Regions from separate parts of the Glutamicibacter sp. AOP12-B1-11 genome, predicted to be linked through region 1. Evidence: predicted binding sites of a transcription regulator. Region 1 holds the regulator's gene; each other region holds the start of a gene.
What was found. The regulator Rex, encoded in region 1, represses fermentation and respiration genes when NADH is low (regulators of the CRP and FNR family bind a similar motif). The targets are predictions, from matches to a motif close to CTTGTGAANNNNTTCACAAG.

Region 1 (5,387 bases):
GGCAAGGCCGCCAACGCCGGTGGCGTGGCTACTTCTGCGCTGGAAATGCAGCAGAACGCTAGCCGCGACTCGTGGACCTTCGAGCACACCGAGCTTCGCCTGACCGAGATCATGGTAGGCATTCACGAGCGTTGCGCAACCACCGCCGACGAATACGGGGTGCCGGGCAACTACGTTGCCGGCGCCAATATCGCCGGCTTCGTCAAGGTTGCCGACGCAATGCTGGCTCAGGGCTTGATCTAGTCCCTCGACCCTCAAGCGACCTCTTGGCCGCTGTTTCGACGCCGTTTCCGGCCTCGGAACGGCGGCCAGCAGCTTTTAAAATCTCTTTTTTGAGATCTAAATGTGGTTCAGGTGTGTTCCGTGATGCAAAAGTTACGTAAGTGCGACTAGACTGGGATCGAGCGAACGTGAATATGATTGCCGATGTTGATCCCAAGTCGTATTTGTTCACGCGAGCAATATAAACGACGAATCAGAGATCAGCGTCAGGAGAAATTCCCCTATGGCGGATAAACAGAATTTTGCAGGAGCCCGTTTCATGACGGTCGCTGAAGTGGCCGAGATGATGCGTGTTTCTAAAATGACGGTTTATCGCCTGATTCATGCAGGCGACTTGCCTGCTGTTCAATTCGGTCGCTCCTATCGCGTTCCGGAAAACGCAGTGGAAGCCTACCTGCAAGCTGCGGCGATTGACCCGCAGCGTGGAACAGGTTCCCTCGGTCGATAGCCGCGCGATGGTCAGAGCATGGCCGAAAAGCGGGTAATCTATTAAGGAACGTTTAACGTCCGGTCAACCTTGTAGCTTATGCTTGTTCTTAAGCCTACATTTTGGTTGACATATTTATTTAGTTTGTGAGGAACCACTATGGGCTCTGTTATCAAGAAGCGCCGTAAGCGTATGTCGAAGAAGAAGCACCGTAAATTGCTTCGTAAAACTCGTCACCAGCGTCGTAATAAGAAGTAAATCTGCTTCAAGCAGCATTTGCCTCTTGGCAATTATCGCCACCGTATCAAGGCTTGACCTTGACGGTGGCGATTGCTTTTTCCCCAGCTATTTCCCGCGGCGGCTTGGTAGTGAACGCTTCGCGGCCCACACCGCGCCCAGCACACCGGCCAGACGCAGGCTGATCCGCGCCGCACGCTGTCCGGTGCGGAAGTCGTAGACCTGCCATCCGCGACGCTTGGCGTAGGCCCTCAGCCGCGCGTCCGGGTTGATCGCAACAGGATGTCCCACCGCCTCTAGCAGCGGCACATCGTTGTAGGAGTCCGAGTATGCCCAGGACTTGGAAAGCTTGATTCCACGTTCCTTAGCCAGCGTACGAACGGCCTGAGCTTTTTCGGCCGCATGCAAGATCGGGGTGGCCAGCGCGCCGGTGTATTTACCATCCACATTTTCAACCACGGTCCCCAAGGCACCGGTGAGTTCCAAGCGTTCGGATATGACGTTCGCTACTTCTAGCGGGGTCGCGGTGACCAGCCAAACTTCTCGGCCCACGGCGCGATGCTGATGGGCGATGGAGACCGTGCCTTTCCATAACTTAGGCTCAATGTACTCGTCATAGATTTCCTGGCCAATCTGCGCCATCTCGGCGACCGAAATGCCCTTGGCCATCAGCAGCGCACGGTCGCGAATCTGATGGATGTCGCCCAGATGCTCGCCGCGGGCGGCAAAGCGAAGCTGCTTGAGGGCAAACCAAAGAATTTCGCGTAGCCGGAAGAAACGACGCTGATGCATCTTCCTGGCCAGCAGATATAGGGAGGCACCACGGACCATGGTGTTGTCCACGTCGAAGAAGGCGGCAACGACGTCGCGTGGCGCCGACGTGTTCTGGCTGGTGAGGTGCTCTGAAGACTGCATTTGATCCAGTTTATTTCATTGCCGACTTAGACGCTGGTTGCGGCTCGTGAGATTATGGACAGGTGAGTAAAATGCATGAGATCCAGTTACTGGTGCGCCAAGGATGCCATTTGTGCGAGGCCGCCAGGGCGACAGTCAACGACGTCACCGAACGGATGAACATGGAGTTCTCCGAAATAGACATCGACGAGCATCCCGAACTGCTGGCACGCCACCACGAAGAGGTGCCAGTACTCCTCGTTGATGGTCAGGTCCGGGACTTCTGGACCATTGATGCCAAACGGCTTGAACGCCTGTTGGGCAGCTAATGGCATGAGAGGCCCCTTGATGCATTTACCGGCCCGTTCGAAAAGCAGAGCAGCGGCGCATGGCTGAAATTGAACCGCGGGTACTGCCCGAAGCGACGCTGACGCGCCTGACCCAGTATTTGCGGGCGCTCAATGCGTTCGAAGCGCAGGGCGTGGAACGCACCAGCTCGGGTGTGCTGGCCAAGGAAGCCGGAGTGAACCCGGCAATCCTCCGCAAGGACCTCTCCTTGCTTGGTTCCTATGGAACTCGTGGCGTCGGATATGTGGTGACCGAGCTGGCCGAACACATCAACCGGACCTTGGGCCTGAACCAGGACTGGCGTGTGGCCATCCTCGGCGCCGGTAACCTCGGACGTGCGCTGAGCGGCTACGCAGGTTTTGCCAGCCGAGGTTTCCAGGTGCGCGCCATCCTCGATGCGGACGTATCCCTGGTCGGCAGCGAGGTCGGCGAATTTATCGTGGAACCGGTCGGTGAGCTCGGCGAGGTGATTGCGCGGGAGCAGATCAATATCGCGGTCCTAGCGGTTCCCGGAGTCGCGGCCCAGGGGCTGATCGACGCGCTTGCGGCGCATGGGGTGAAGTCGGTGCTCAGCTTCGCGCCACAGCCGCTGCGCATTCCGGCGGGCATGATCGTCCGCCGCGTGGACCTGTCCACCGAGCTGCAGATCCTGGCCTACCACGCGGTACAACGCTAGGCGGCAACCGGGCAGTTAAAATCTAACGGCGTAGGCCGTGGCTCAAATGAGCCACGGCCTACGCCAATTTCAGCGCTGGGTCTGAGGACCCGAAACGGTTTAGCGGTAGCCAGCCCGGCGCGCCTGGCTGCGCTGGGCGATGTACTGCGAGGAAGCCGGCAACCAGGCGAAGACCACGCCGACGACGCCAGCAATGAATCCAAGAGCATAAACCACATTGATCATCGTGGCATCAGCCGCGTTGGCGTACATGCTGAACATCGGCAGGCTGATCAGCATGCCAACGACGGAGATGGCCGCCAGGATCGTGGCGATGATCCGCATCGCGCGGACCCCTCGACCGACGAAGAAGCCGACCAAGAAGTAGGCGATGAGCGTGATGAACATGCCCACCACGGTGAAGGTGGTCATGGTGGAAGTGATCTGCGACAGGAAAGTGTCGGGGTTTTCTATCATGCGTTCGATCTCTGCATTCATCGCGGCGTCGTTGGAAGACTCCATCTGCATGCGCATCTGATCTTCGAACATCGTCCACTGCGAACGCACCATATTGCCGAAGAGGTTGGTGCTGTTGATCAGCCAGCTGGCTGCGGCGCTGAGCACCCCGGCAAGCATGATGAAAATAAACGCCATCTGCAAGGTCTTGGGACGCTCGGCAGGCGGCTGGACCGGAGCGTAGCCACCTTGCTGCTGGAATTGCGGAAGCTGCTGCGCTGCCGGCTGACCGTAGGGGGTCGGCTGCCCACCGTAGGGATTTTCGCCGTAGGGGTTCGGGTTCGAACTCCCGGACCCGGCTAACGGGTCATATGGCTGGCCTGGCTGGTTCGGATCGTTGGTGCTCATGATCGTCCTTTGATTGCTGCTAAACGGTGAGTAACTCTAACTACTAGCCTAGTCCGTGGCGTTTGTGATGTGCCCCTCCGAAAGGATGGTTTTTTGATATGGGAATCCCATGCAGAGGCTGTGAATACTTGATCGTGGCCACAATTTTCATCTTTTAGGTTGATTGTTTGAGAGACTGTAACCATGCCAGTTTCAACCGTTCATTTGTTGCGCCATGGGGAAGTTTTCAACCCGAACCGCGTTTTGTATGGCCGGATCCCGGGGTATGGCCTTTCCGAGCTGGGTTTCCAGATGGCGGATCGAGCCGGAGAGTACTTCGCCAAGCGTCAGGCCGAAGGCGCCCGGGTGGTCCGTCTGGTTGCCTCCCCGCTGCTTCGAGCGCAGCAGACCGCGCAACCTGCGGCCCAGGCTCTGGGCCTGCCCATCATCACCGATGACCGGGTGATCGAGGCAGGCAACAGCTTTGAAGGTCTGGCACAGATCAAGTCCCACCTGAAGAATCCGCGGTACTGGCCGCTGCTGCGCAATCCGCTGAAACCCTCATGGGGCGAACCGTACGCCGCGCAGGTCGCTCGCATGCGACAGGCCATGGACGCCCAGCGCCAGGCGGCGGTGGCCGAACACGGCGACGGCGCCGAGATCATTATCGTCAGCCACCAGTTGCCTATTTGGGTGACCCGGCGCGCCGGTGAAGGCAAGCCGCTCTGGCATGACCCACGCCAGCGCGAATGCACGCTGAGCTCAATAACGAGTTTTGAGTTTGACGGAGACGAACTTCGCTCCGTGAATTACACCGAACCGAGCCCAGACCTGCTGGCGGGCGCGGCGAACATCCCTGGAGCCTAAGCCAAATGAATGAATCCTCGCAGAATCCTCGCTTCCTGAATCGTCGCACCATGCTGCGTTCGATGCTGGTTGCCGCGGCGGCTGTGCCGCTGGCCGCATGCTCGGTCACCGAGGATCCGCTAGCCAAGCAGGCGCGCTCCGGAGACAACAAAAACTACATCGCCGGCGACGGCGCGGTGCAGGAATATCTGCCCGCGAAGCGCAGCGAGCCAATCGAACTGACCTCCGAGACCTATCAGGGCACGCCCATCGATCTGGCGGCCCTGCGCGGTAAGCCGGTGGTGCTGAACTTCTGGTACGCCGCGTGCGCACCGTGCCGAATCGAGGCACCGCACCTGAAAGAACTCTCCGAGGACTTTGGCGAGGACGTTCCATTCATCGGAGTCAACGTCCGCGATGAGGCCGAAGCCTCGCTGGCCTTCGAGCGCAGCTTCGAAATCCCTTATGAATCCGTGCAAGACACCGATGGCCAGATCCAATTGGCGATGACCAAATACGTACCACTGCAGGCGGTTCCCTCCACGCTGGTTCTGGACCGCGAGGGACGGGTTCGCGCCCGCGTCATAGGTGCTATCGAAAAGGGGACGTTGAAGTCCCTGATCGACACCGCGCTCACCGAAGAGTTGTGAGCCTCCCGTTGATCTCTTCGAATCCCTTCGCCGACATTGCGCTCGACGGGTCGCTGCTGCTGGCCGCCCCGGTGGCCATGCTTGCGGGACTGGTTTCCTTCCTCTCACCGTGCGTTCTGCCCTTGGTCCCGGGATATCTCGGTTATGTCACCGGGCTGACCGGCGCCGATCTGCGCGAGCACCGCCGCGGTCGGGTCCTGCTGGG
Region 2 (5,387 bases), on a different contig from region 1:
GCATAGGGGTATGCCTCGGCCAACAGGCGGTGCATCTTCCGTGCCCGCCGTTTGAGTCCGATCTCTGATTCAACTTTCACTTTTGCTGCCACGAGATGATCGTGTCATGAGCCGGGGAAAATATCACTGTTTGCCTGCATTTCACCGCGTCGAAATGACCGCTCGGCGCACAAAATGCCCGTTACTGGCCCCGTCAGTGACACAAACCACAGGCTCGGCGTTCGAGCGTGTAACTTTGATCACAGAGTAATTTTTGTTTAACCGAAAGGACGCGATCACCGGTGAGTGACTCCAAGACCCTGGACAACCTATCGCATGAGACTCGTGCGTTTGCCCCTAGCAAAGACTTCAGCGACCAAGCCATCGGCTCGGCGAGCCAGTACGCGGCAGTAAGCGAAGACCGGTTGGGCTACTGGGCGCAACAGGCACGGAGCGTGTTGACTTGGGACACCGATTTCACCGAGACCTTGGATTGGTCCGAAGCACCGGTGGCCAAGTGGTTCGTCGGCGGCAAACTCAACGCGGCCTATAACGCATTGGACCGCCACGTGGAGAACGGCCTGGGCGAACGGGTTGCCATTCATTTCGAAGGCGAGCCGGGAGACACCCGCAGCTACACCTACGCGCAGCTGACCGAAGAGGTGAAGAAGGCGGCCAACGCCTTCGAATCCTTGGGCGTCGCCAAGGGCGACCGGGTGGCCGTCTACCTGCCGATGATCCCCGAAGCGGTGATCACCATGCTCGCCTGCGCGCGCATCGGCGCGATCCATTCGGTGGTCTTCGGCGGTTTCTCCGCCGACGCGCTGCGCTCCCGCATCGATGACGCGGACGCCAAGCTCGTGGTCACCGCGGACGGCACCTGGCGCCGCGGAAAGCCGTCGCCGCTGAAGCCTGCGGTGGACGCCGCCCTTGAAAAGCCCGGCCACACCGTGGAAAACGTGCTGGTGGTCAAGCGCAACGGCGAGCCAACCGAATTCGGTGCACTGGACAAGTGGTGGGATGACGTAGTCGGCACCGCCGCCACCGAGCACACCGCGGTAGCCCACGATTCCGAGCACCCGCTGTTCGTGCTCTACACCTCGGGCACCACCGGCAAGCCGAAGGGCATCGTGCACACCACCGGCGGCTTCCTGGCCCAGGGCGCGGTCACCCACCGCGACACCTTCGACCTGCACCCGGAAACCGATGTGTACTGGTGCACCGCGGATATCGGCTGGGTCACCGGGCATTCCTACGTCACCTACGCCCCGCTGATCAACGGCGCCACCCAGGTGATGTACGAAGGCACCCCGGACACCCCGCATCAGGGTCGCTGGTGGGAACTGATCGAGAAGTACAAGGTCTCCATCCTCTACACCGCGCCGACCGCGATCCGCACCTTCATGAAATGGGGACGCGAGATCCCCGACGGCTACGACCTCTCCAGCCTGCGCGTGCTCGGCTCGGTCGGCGAACCGATCAACCCGGAAGCCTGGATGTGGTACCGCGATGTCATCGGCACCAACGACGGCAAGAACGGCGAGCGCAAGGAGCACCCAACCCCGATCGTGGACACCTGGTGGCAGACCGAAACCGGGGCGCATATGATCACCCCGATGCCTGGGGTGACCGCCACCAAGCCGGGCTCTGCGCAGGTCGCCGTGCCGGGGATCAGCATCGACGTGGTCGACGAGGCCGGCGTTTCGGTGGCCGACGGCGAGGGCGGCTTCCTGGTCATCCGCGACCCGTGGCCAGCCATGCTGCGCGGCATCTGGGGCGACATGGAGCGCTACAAGGAGACCTACTGGTCCCGCTTCGAGGGCATGTACTTCGCCGGCGACGGCGCCAAGAAAGACGAGGACGGCGACATCTGGCTGCTGGGCCGGGTGGATGACGTGATGAACGTGTCCGGGCACCGGCTGTCCACCACCGAGATCGAGTCTTCGCTGGTCGCCCACCCGTACGTGGCCGAGGCCGCGGTGGTCGGCGCCAAGGACGAGACCACCGGCGAGGCGGTTGTCGCGTTCGTGATCCTGCAGACCGAACCGCCCGAAGGCGAGGATGTGGTCGCCACGCTGCGCGCCCACGTGGGCAAGGACATCGGCCCGATCGCCAAGCCGCGCCACATCCTGGTGGTCCCCGAGCTGCCCAAGACCCGCTCGGGCAAGATCATGCGCCGCCTGCTCAAGGACGTGGCCGAGGGCCGCGAGGTCGGAGACGCGACCACGCTGTCCGACGCGACCGTGATGACGCAGATCGCGCAGTCGATGAAGAAGTAGCGAGCTCCGGCCCCCAGGCCGGGATCCACGGGCCGCCGCCTGCGCCACCGCCAACCGGTTCAACCGGCAACGGAGTGCGCCAGCGGCGGCCCGTTTCGTTTTTAGCTGGCGCATAAACGTTCATGAAGCGCCGGAGCAAACGCGAGGTGTATTAGATTGTTTCCATGTCTGAAAACGCTTCGCGCACCATCTTGTTACTCAACGGACCGAACCTGAACCTGCTAGGAACCCGCGAACCCGAAATCTATGGCCATGAAACGCTCGCCGATGTCGAGGCGCTGGCGCAGCGCACCGCGGCGGGATACGACCTCACCGTGGAGGCCTTCCAGTCGAACCACGAGGGCGTGCTCATCGATGCGATTCACGAAGCGCGGCTGACCAAAGCCGGCATCATCATCAACCCGGGCGCCTACACGCACACCTCGGTGGCCATCGCCGATGCGCTCAGCGGGGTGTCGCTGCCGGTGATAGAGGTCCATATTTCCAACGTGCACCGGCGTGAGGCATTCCGCCATCACTCCTACGTCTCCCCCGTGGCCGCCTCGATCATCATCGGCGCCGGGACCAATGGCTACCGGCTCGCGGTCCAGCAGCTGGCGCATATCCTCGGCCGCTAGCCGCCGATGCATTCACCGGTCTTGATCGAGGTGGTGCGGTCCCCGGCCGCCTTGAGCGCGCGTTCGATCTCCTCGAGGCTCAGCGCGAAGCCCACCTCGTCATTGCCTCGCGACTTGGCGAAGATCATGCCTACCGCTTCGCCGGAATCGTTGACCATGGGACCGCCGGAGTTGCCTTGGGCCACCTTGGCCGTCAGCTGGTAAACCGAGAGTGCGGCGGGGTTCTCGCCATAGATATTGGCGATGGACACCGTGGCGCGTGAGGCGACTACCGCGCCGCGCACCTGCAGCGGCCCGCCGGAAGGATAGCCGATGAAGGCAGCCTGCTCGCCGCGGCCCAGGTTCTCGTCGGCGAGCTCCAGAGGCTGCGCTTCCATCCCGTCGACACGCAGCACCGCGATATCGGCTTCCGGATCAAAATAAACTACTTTTCCGCGGTGAAGTTGATCACCCTCGACCTCCACCGTAGCCGCGCTCAAACCTGCCACCACGTGGGCATTGGTCATCACCAATTGGTCGTCGATGACGAAGCCGGAACCGGTGAGGTTCACACCGCATTGAACGGCCGTCCCGGAGATCTTTGCCACCGAACTCACCGAGGCCCGCTGCAGGTCGTTGGCGGACCATTCGCCTTCCTCGACCGGCTGCACCGGCGGGGCGAAGGGATCGAGCAGGGCGGGGATGGTTTCGGCCATGACCGCCGAACGCGCCGAGGAGATTGCCGAGTTCACGAATTCGGGTGTCATCCCACGGATCGAGGCGATCATTTTCGACTTGTCGATCTCGCTCGAAAGCCGCGGAATACCCATGCTTGACGTGGAAAATGCCAGTGCGCCGATGATTGTGGCGGTAATGAAAACCGAAAGCACGCCACCGGCCAAACCGTCTGCGGCACGCAGGAAATCGAAGTTCATCCAGCGCCTGATGCGGGTGGCGATTACCCTGCCCAGGGCCTGGCCCAAAATGATCAGCACGGCGGCCGTGGCGACCATCAGAGCGACCCGCCACCAGGGGTTTGAGGCGAAGGTCGAGACCAGCGGAATGGCGAAGAATGCGGCAATGCCTCCGGCGATGAGCCCGAGCATGTCGCCGACCGTATAGAGGAAGCCGCGACGGATTCCGGCAATAAAAAATGAAAGTAAAACTACACAGATGGCAACGTCTAGCCAACTGAATACTCCGAGCACCGAGACCCCACTTCATTCACAAACTTACTATTAACCCAAGGTACCCTTAGAAGCTGATGGATTTCTGCGAGAATATTCGCGAGTTTTTGTATGACGAGCGTGATTCTCAACATTTCTTGGTTAAACCACGTGTGGAAACTGTCACATTGTTACCGAATACGGCACAATGAAGTGAGCGCTTACTACTGTTGACAGGAGATTTAATGGATATCGAGGTACTGCGCCGCGCGCCGCTTTTCGCGTCGCTTGGTGATGAAGTATTCGCCACGCTAACCGAAGAATTGACCGAGGTCGATCTGTCTCGCGGTGCATCAGTGTTCCGCGAAGGCGATCAGGGTGACCGTCTCTACTTCATCGTCTCGGGCAAGATCAAGCTTGGACGCACTTCCGCCGACGGACGTGAAAACCTGATTGCCGTGCTCGGCCCAGGTGAACTGTTCGGCGAAATGGCGCTGTTCGATCCACACCCGCGCAACGCAACCGCAACCGCCGTGTCGGAGACCCGACTAGCTGGTCTGAGCCATGAAAACATGCGCAAGGCGATCCTGAACTCCCCGGAGGTCTCGATCCAGTTGCTGCAGGCTTTGGCTGCGCGTCTGCGTCGCACTAATGAATCCCTAGCCGATCTGGTGTTCTCCGATGTTCCTGGCCGTGTGGCTAAGGCGCTATTGGACCTCGCTGACCGTTTCGGTCGCCCAGCCACCGATGGCATCCTGGTCGCTCACGAGCTGACCCAGGAAGAGCTAGCCCAGCTGGTCGGTGCCTCCCGCGAAACCGTGAACAAGGCCCTGGCCGAGTTCGTGCAGCGCGGCTGGCTCCGTCTGGAAGCCCGCGCCGTCGTGATCCTGGACATCCAGCGTCTGCGTCAGCGTTCGCGCTAAGCACCGCTGAGCAAAAGGCCGGACAACCCTCGCGGGTTGTCCGGCCTTTTGCTTTTGACCGTTGGACTAGTGGCCCGGTTCCGCCTGCCAAGGACGCGTCGATTCGACCCCGAGCGCGCTAAGCACTTCGAGATAATAGGTTCCGTCACGCACCAGCAGGTCCGGATGCTGCACATCCAAGGTGCGCGCTCGCGACAGGTAGGCGACCGCACCGTGGGCATCGGCCATCCGCTCCAGCATCTGCTCGACCGCTGGGCTGGTTATCTGCGACAACCTCAGGCCAACGGTGCTCGGCTGGCCAATGCGGTCTCCCAGCTCGCTGGTGGCTCGCTGGGCCATGATCTGCTCGGAGCTGCACCATTGCGCCCATTTGCCCTTCGCGCGCAGCAGGCGGGGCTCCTGGTGCACGGGAACCGTTGCGGTGAAGTACCAGGTGTCGAATCG
Region 3 (5,387 bases), on a different contig from region 1:
AGCAGAGCTATCACTGCTGCGGCCACCGAGCCGCGGCGTAGCCACGGTGTGGCATTCATCATTGGAGACATGTCTACCTTCAGGCTGTGAGCGTGTGGTCCGGCAGAGAATTTCGCCGATGGACCCAGCTAACGCCACGATAATGTCTCGAAAGAGAACAGCAGGTGAACCTGTGATTCCTAGAATCGAGGCAGGGTGTCGAAACCTCCCCCTGCCTGCGATGGTGCTATGCGCGTGGCGATGACCAACTGTGGTCCAAATGCAGCACCAGAGGAGGGCGACCTGTCGCCAGGACGTGTTCTGCGAATGCGGATTTCCAGCGTCTCTGCTTCGAATCCTCGGCAGCCGTTCAGCAGAGGCAATGATTCGGCGGGACATATCGCCCATCCGTGCCCCTAGCGGCGATGGCGATCAAACGGAACGGCTATTTTGCGGTGGTGAACTGGTGATCCGCGGAAAGCAGGATGTTGAGCGCGAGGCCCTTTTTGTCTTCGACTAGGCTCGCTTCCCATTTGGTCTTGGCCAGCGCGAGTAGTTCCTCCGGGTTCTGCGGGGCAACGGGCTGCTCCACCAAGAAGCGCGCGACCTGGCCACGGGTGTGCTTGGCGAAATGCGAAACCACCTTCGGGACGCCATTGCGCAGCTGGAACACATTCACCGCAACGCAATTGCCATTGCTCGGTTTGTACGCGGCGGCGTAGGTGCTGGAGCGTGCATCCACGATCAGCTGCCCGGCGGCGACCTCGTCAAGCACCGGCGTCAGCCGCTTCTTCCACCAGCTGGCCAGCTTGCCCAGCGGTTCGAGCTTCGCCGACATGGACAACCGGTAGGGCGGGATCCGGTCCGCAAAGCGCACGGCACCCCAGAGGGCGGATACCACGATAATCGATTCGTCGGCGCGCCGCTGCGAGGATTCATCCAGCGAAGCATAATTCAAGGCTTCGAAGAGCACACCCGAGTAGATGTCGTGCGCCCGGGCGGAAGGTTCGGTATGCAGATTAATATTGCGGGCTACCTCTTTGGCCAGCGACGCTCCCACGCCAAGAACTTCCATGGCATCTTCGCGAGCCGACACTTCCGCGAGAGCCGACAGGACCTGACCGCGTTCGGCGACGAGCTCCGGGAAGGAGAGGTCTTCGATTTCAAACACAGCGCCTTCGGCGTGGGCGGTCTTACCTTCGGAAGGCGGCAACAGAATAAGCACGCCTTCCAGCTTATCGGAGATCAACCTCCGTTTCTTTCAGCGGCGCCGGCGCCGGGCGAATCCGGGGCATGTACCAAACGGGCACCGCTGGCTACGCTGGGACCACAAGCCTGCAAGCAGCCACCACAGTGAGGAAAGAGCATGTCCGAATCTCCGGAAACCGCAATGCCTGCTAGCGCCGAGCGGGACTATGACTTGATCGTGCTCGGCGCCGGACCGGCCGGCGAGAACGTCGCCGACTACGCAACCAAACGCGGATTGCGCGTGGCCATCGTCGAAGCCGAACTGGTCGGCGGAGAATGCTCCTATTGGGCGTGCATGCCGTCCAAGGCCCTGCTGCGCAGCGGACACGCGCTGCGTGCGGCACGCCGGCTGCCCGGGGCCCGCGAGGCGATCACCGGCGGCCTCGATGCCGAAGCGGTCCTCGCCCGACGCGATTCTTTCACCAGCAATTGGAGCGACGCGGGTCAGGTCGACTGGCTGGCTTCGGCGGGGATCGAGCTGATCCGCGGCCATGGTTCTCTGGCCGCCCCCGGCCTCGTGCAGGTCGGGGACCGGCAGTTCTCGGCTTGTGCCGTCGCCCTGGCCACCGGATCCGTCCCGGTGCTGCCCGCTATACCCGGGTTGGCCGAAGCCAATCCGTGGGGCACCCGGGAAGCGACGGCAACGGCGCAGGTGCCGCCGCGTTTGATCGTCATCGGCGGAGGCGTGGCGGGCACCGAGCTTGCCTTCGCCTTCTCCAGCCTCGGCTCCGAGGTCACGATGCTCTCCCGCGGGGCCTTATTGAGCCGCGAAGAGCCCTTCGCCGGTGAGCTGGTCTCGGCGGCCCTGAGCGTCGAAGGCGTGCAGGTGCGCTTCGGCGACACGCCGGTGCGCGTGGCGCGAGACGGGCAAGGAATCGTGAGCGTCCACCTGGAGGACGGCACCCAGCTTCGGGCCGAGGAGCTGCTGGTATCAACCGGCAGGCGGCCGAACACGAACGGGCTGGGCTTGGAAGCGCTGGGCCTGGACCCGCACGGTGCGTTGAGCGTCGATGACACGATGCGCGTGGCCGGCACCGATTGGCTGTACGCCGTGGGCGACGTAAATTCGCGTTCGCTGCTGACCCATCAAGGGAAATATCAGGGGCGGGCCGCGGCGGAGGCGATCGCCGCGCGGCTGGAGGGCGCACCGGTTTCGGGCGAACCCTGGGCGAAGCATGCCGCGACGGCCGATCATGCGGCGGTGCCGCGCGTGGTTTTCAGCGACCCGGAGGTTGCGGCCGTCGGGCTGACCGAACACGAGGCGCGCGGCAAGGGGCTGGATATCCGGGTGGTCGAGCTGGTTCTGGGCGCCGTGGCGGGAGCCAGCCTGCACGCGGACGCTACCGCGGGGCGGGCGAATCTGGTCGTCGAGCAGACGCGCCAGGTGGTCATCGGTGCGACCTTTGTGGGGCAGGATGTCTCCGAGCTGCTGCATGCGGCAACGATCGCGATCGTCGGTGAGGTGAGCATGAACCGGTTATGGCATGCGGTCCCGGCCTACCCGACCGTGAGCGAAATCTGGCTGCGGCTGCTGGAGGGGTACCACTATCCGGCCATCACTGTGGCCAGCGGCTCATAGCCGATGTCGGCGCGCGCAAATTAGCGGGGCTAGAATGGTTAACGAATGGGATGACTAGGCGATCGCGTGCCGTGCAAACGGCCCGAGGAACGTCCGGGCTCCACAGAACAGGGTGGTGGGTAACGCCCACTCGGGGCAACCCGCAGGCTAGTGCCACAGAAAATAGACCGCCAGGCTTCCTGGTAAGGGTGAAACGGTGGTGTAAGAGACCACCAGCGTCCCGGGTGACCGGGACGGCTTGGTAAACCCCACTCGGAGCAAGGTCAGACAGACTGCGTTATGAGGGCTGTTCGCCCCATGCAGTCGGGTGGACCGCTAGAGGCTGTCGGCAACGGCAGTCGTAGATAGATGATCGTCACCGCGCAAGCGGACAGAACCCGGCGTATCGGTCATCCCATTCACCATCCGCTCACCTCGGGTGAGATGATTCACAGGCGTCCAGCCCCGCAACCGGGGCGCACCGTCTAGAATGGATACGTACTTGCGGGGATGATCCTGTTACCCCGCGCCACCGCAAAAGCAATGGTGCTTCTCACGGTGCCAACCGACTTTATGGATCTGTAAGTCGGCTGAATTGGAAGGATTTTCTGTGACCCAGCAGTCTGTCGTTGCCCAGGAAGAATGGAGCGGGCGCGAAGAGCTCGCCGAGGCCATGATTCCGCTGATCGGACGTCTTTACCGCAAGAACAATGTGGTGACCTCCATCTACGGGCGCAAGTTGATCAACCAGTCCGCAATTGACATCATCAAGGCCCACCGCGTCGTGCGCCGGATCGATGGCAAGGAACTGGCCTTGACGACCACCATGCCCCTCCTTGAAGCAATTGAGACCTTGAACCTCGGTTCGGTTTCCGTTGACTTGGGGCGCCTGAACAAGAAGTTCATCGAATCTGGTTCGCAGGACCTGAACGCATTCTTGACCGCAGAACTCGGCGACAAGGTCGGCCAGGCCGGCGCTTCGGACGTTGAGCCACAGGACGTAGTCCTCTACGGCTTCGGGCGCATCGGCCGCCTGCTGGCCCGCATTCTCATCGAGCGCGGCGGCTACGGCCTGCGCCTGCGGGCCATCGTGGTGCGCAAGGGCTCGGATGATGACATCATCAAGCGCGCCTCGCTGCTGCGCCGCGACTCTGTGCACGGCCGTTTCGACGGTTCGATCACCGTTGACGAAGCCAATAGCACCATCCAGGCCAACGGAACGCTGATCAAGGTCATCTACTCGAACGACCCAACCACCGTTGACTACACCGAGTACGGCATCAACAATGCCATCGTGGTGGACAACACCGGTCGCTGGCGCGACGAGGCTGGCCTGTCCCAGCACCTGCAGGCCAAGGGCGTCGCCCGGGTCCTGCTCACCGCACCGGGCAAGGGCGATTTGAAGAACATCGTGCACGGCATCAACGATTCCTGGATCACCGCCGAGGACAAGATCGTCACCGCCGCCTCGTGCACCACCAACGCCATCACCCCGGTGCTGAAGGCCCTGAACGACAAGTTCGGCGTCATCCACGGGCACGTCGAAACCGTTCACTCGTTCACCAACGACCAGAACCTGATCGACAACTTCCACAAGGGCGAGCGCCGCGGCCGTTCGGCGGCCCTGAACATGGTCATCACCGAGACCGGCGCCGCCAAGGCAGTGGCCAAGGCCCTCCCGGAGCTGGAAGGCAAGCTGACCGGCAACGCCATCCGCGTACCGACCCCAGATGTGTCCATGGCGATCCTGAACCTGAACCTGGAGAACGGGACCACCAAGGAGGAGCTGAACGCTTACCTGCGTGAAGCCTCGCTGACCTCCAGCCTGCACCGCCAGATCGACTACATCGATTCCCCTGAGGTCGTTTCCTCGGACTTCGTCGGCTCACGCCGCGCGGGCATCGTTGATGGTTTGGCCACCATCGTTTCGGACAAGAACGCCATCGTCTACGTTTGGTACGACAACGAATTCGGCTACTCCTGCCAGGTTGTCCGCGTGATTGAATCAATCGCAGGCACCCACCCGGTAGCAGTTCCAGCAGTGCAGGCACAGGCAGCTAACGCCTAAGCCTCCAGCGCGCAGGGCGAAGCCCCGATCCTTCGGTAAGGATCGGGGCTTCGCCCTTTAATGCGGCTGCCGAAGTTGAGTTGCTATTGTTCGGTGCATGCATTCAAGAATCCGGACCGGTGGTCGATCTAACTTCTTACGTGCCGGCGCACTGCTGGCCGCCGCGCAAATCACCTTGTGCGCGTGCAGCTCTAGCGAAGGGGCCAGTTCCCTGAGCCTGACCTCCGGCACCCCCCGTGCGGTGGTTGATGGGCAGAGCGCGGATGCGCAGGGAGCGCCGGCCGGCGAAGGAGAGGGGGAGTTGCTGGTCGGTCCGGGCGGATGCTTTGCGCTCGATGGCGATGACGGTGCACCGGCACTGCTGGTGTTCCCGGAAGCAACCCAGGTGCTCACCGATGGCTGGCCGGGCCTGGCGCTCGCCGACGAACAATATTTGGTGGGCAACGACGTGCTGTTCAGCGGCGGGTACCGCAAGTTGGATTCGGCCGAGCGCGAGGCGGTGTCCGCATGCCAGCCGCAGGGTGAGGCGTTTTT

Region 2: the regulator Rex is predicted to act here: its motif matches at 4,191-4,210, upstream of ACT3UQ_RS16370 (MarP family serine protease).
Region 3: the regulator Rex is predicted to act here: its motif matches at 3,222-3,241, upstream of ACT3UQ_RS07505 (glyceraldehyde-3-phosphate dehydrogenase).

The regions. Positions count from the first base shown of each region.
Region 1 covers NZ_JBQSYL010000003.1:14,041-19,427, forward strand. The annotation lists gene gdhA (NADP-specific glutamate dehydrogenase) at 1-243, shown strand, start outside; gene ACT3UQ_RS02150 (helix-turn-helix domain-containing protein) at 506-730, shown strand; gene ACT3UQ_RS02155 (30S ribosomal protein bS22) at 869-967, shown strand; gene ACT3UQ_RS02160 (HAD family hydrolase) at 1,055-1,861, opposite strand; gene ACT3UQ_RS02165 (glutaredoxin family protein) at 1,933-2,169, shown strand; gene ACT3UQ_RS02170 (redox-sensing transcriptional repressor Rex) at 2,193-2,864, shown strand; gene ACT3UQ_RS02175 (DUF4199 domain-containing protein) at 2,964-3,707, opposite strand; gene ACT3UQ_RS02180 (histidine phosphatase family protein) at 3,891-4,553, shown strand; gene ACT3UQ_RS02185 (TlpA family protein disulfide reductase) at 4,559-5,182, shown strand; gene ACT3UQ_RS02190 (cytochrome c biogenesis CcdA family protein) at 5,179-5,387, shown strand, end outside.
Region 2 covers NZ_JBQSYL010000031.1:11,825-17,211, forward strand. The annotation lists gene nth (endonuclease III) at 1-92, opposite strand, end outside; gene acs (acetate--CoA ligase) at 282-2,258, shown strand; gene aroQ (type II 3-dehydroquinate dehydratase) at 2,423-2,875, shown strand; gene ACT3UQ_RS16370 (MarP family serine protease) at 2,872-4,062, opposite strand; gene ACT3UQ_RS16375 (Crp/Fnr family transcriptional regulator) at 4,266-4,943, shown strand; gene ACT3UQ_RS16380 (NUDIX hydrolase) at 5,010-5,387, opposite strand, start outside.
Region 3 covers NZ_JBQSYL010000010.1:13,210-18,596, forward strand. The annotation lists gene ACT3UQ_RS07485 (fibronectin type III domain-containing protein) at 1-71, opposite strand, end outside; gene ACT3UQ_RS07490 (YaaA family protein) at 425-1,204, opposite strand; gene ACT3UQ_RS07495 (dihydrolipoyl dehydrogenase family protein) at 1,346-2,806, shown strand; RNA gene rnpB (RNase P RNA component class A) at 2,853-3,207, shown strand; gene ACT3UQ_RS07505 (glyceraldehyde-3-phosphate dehydrogenase) at 3,396-4,853, shown strand; gene ACT3UQ_RS07510 (hypothetical protein) at 4,951-5,387, shown strand, end outside.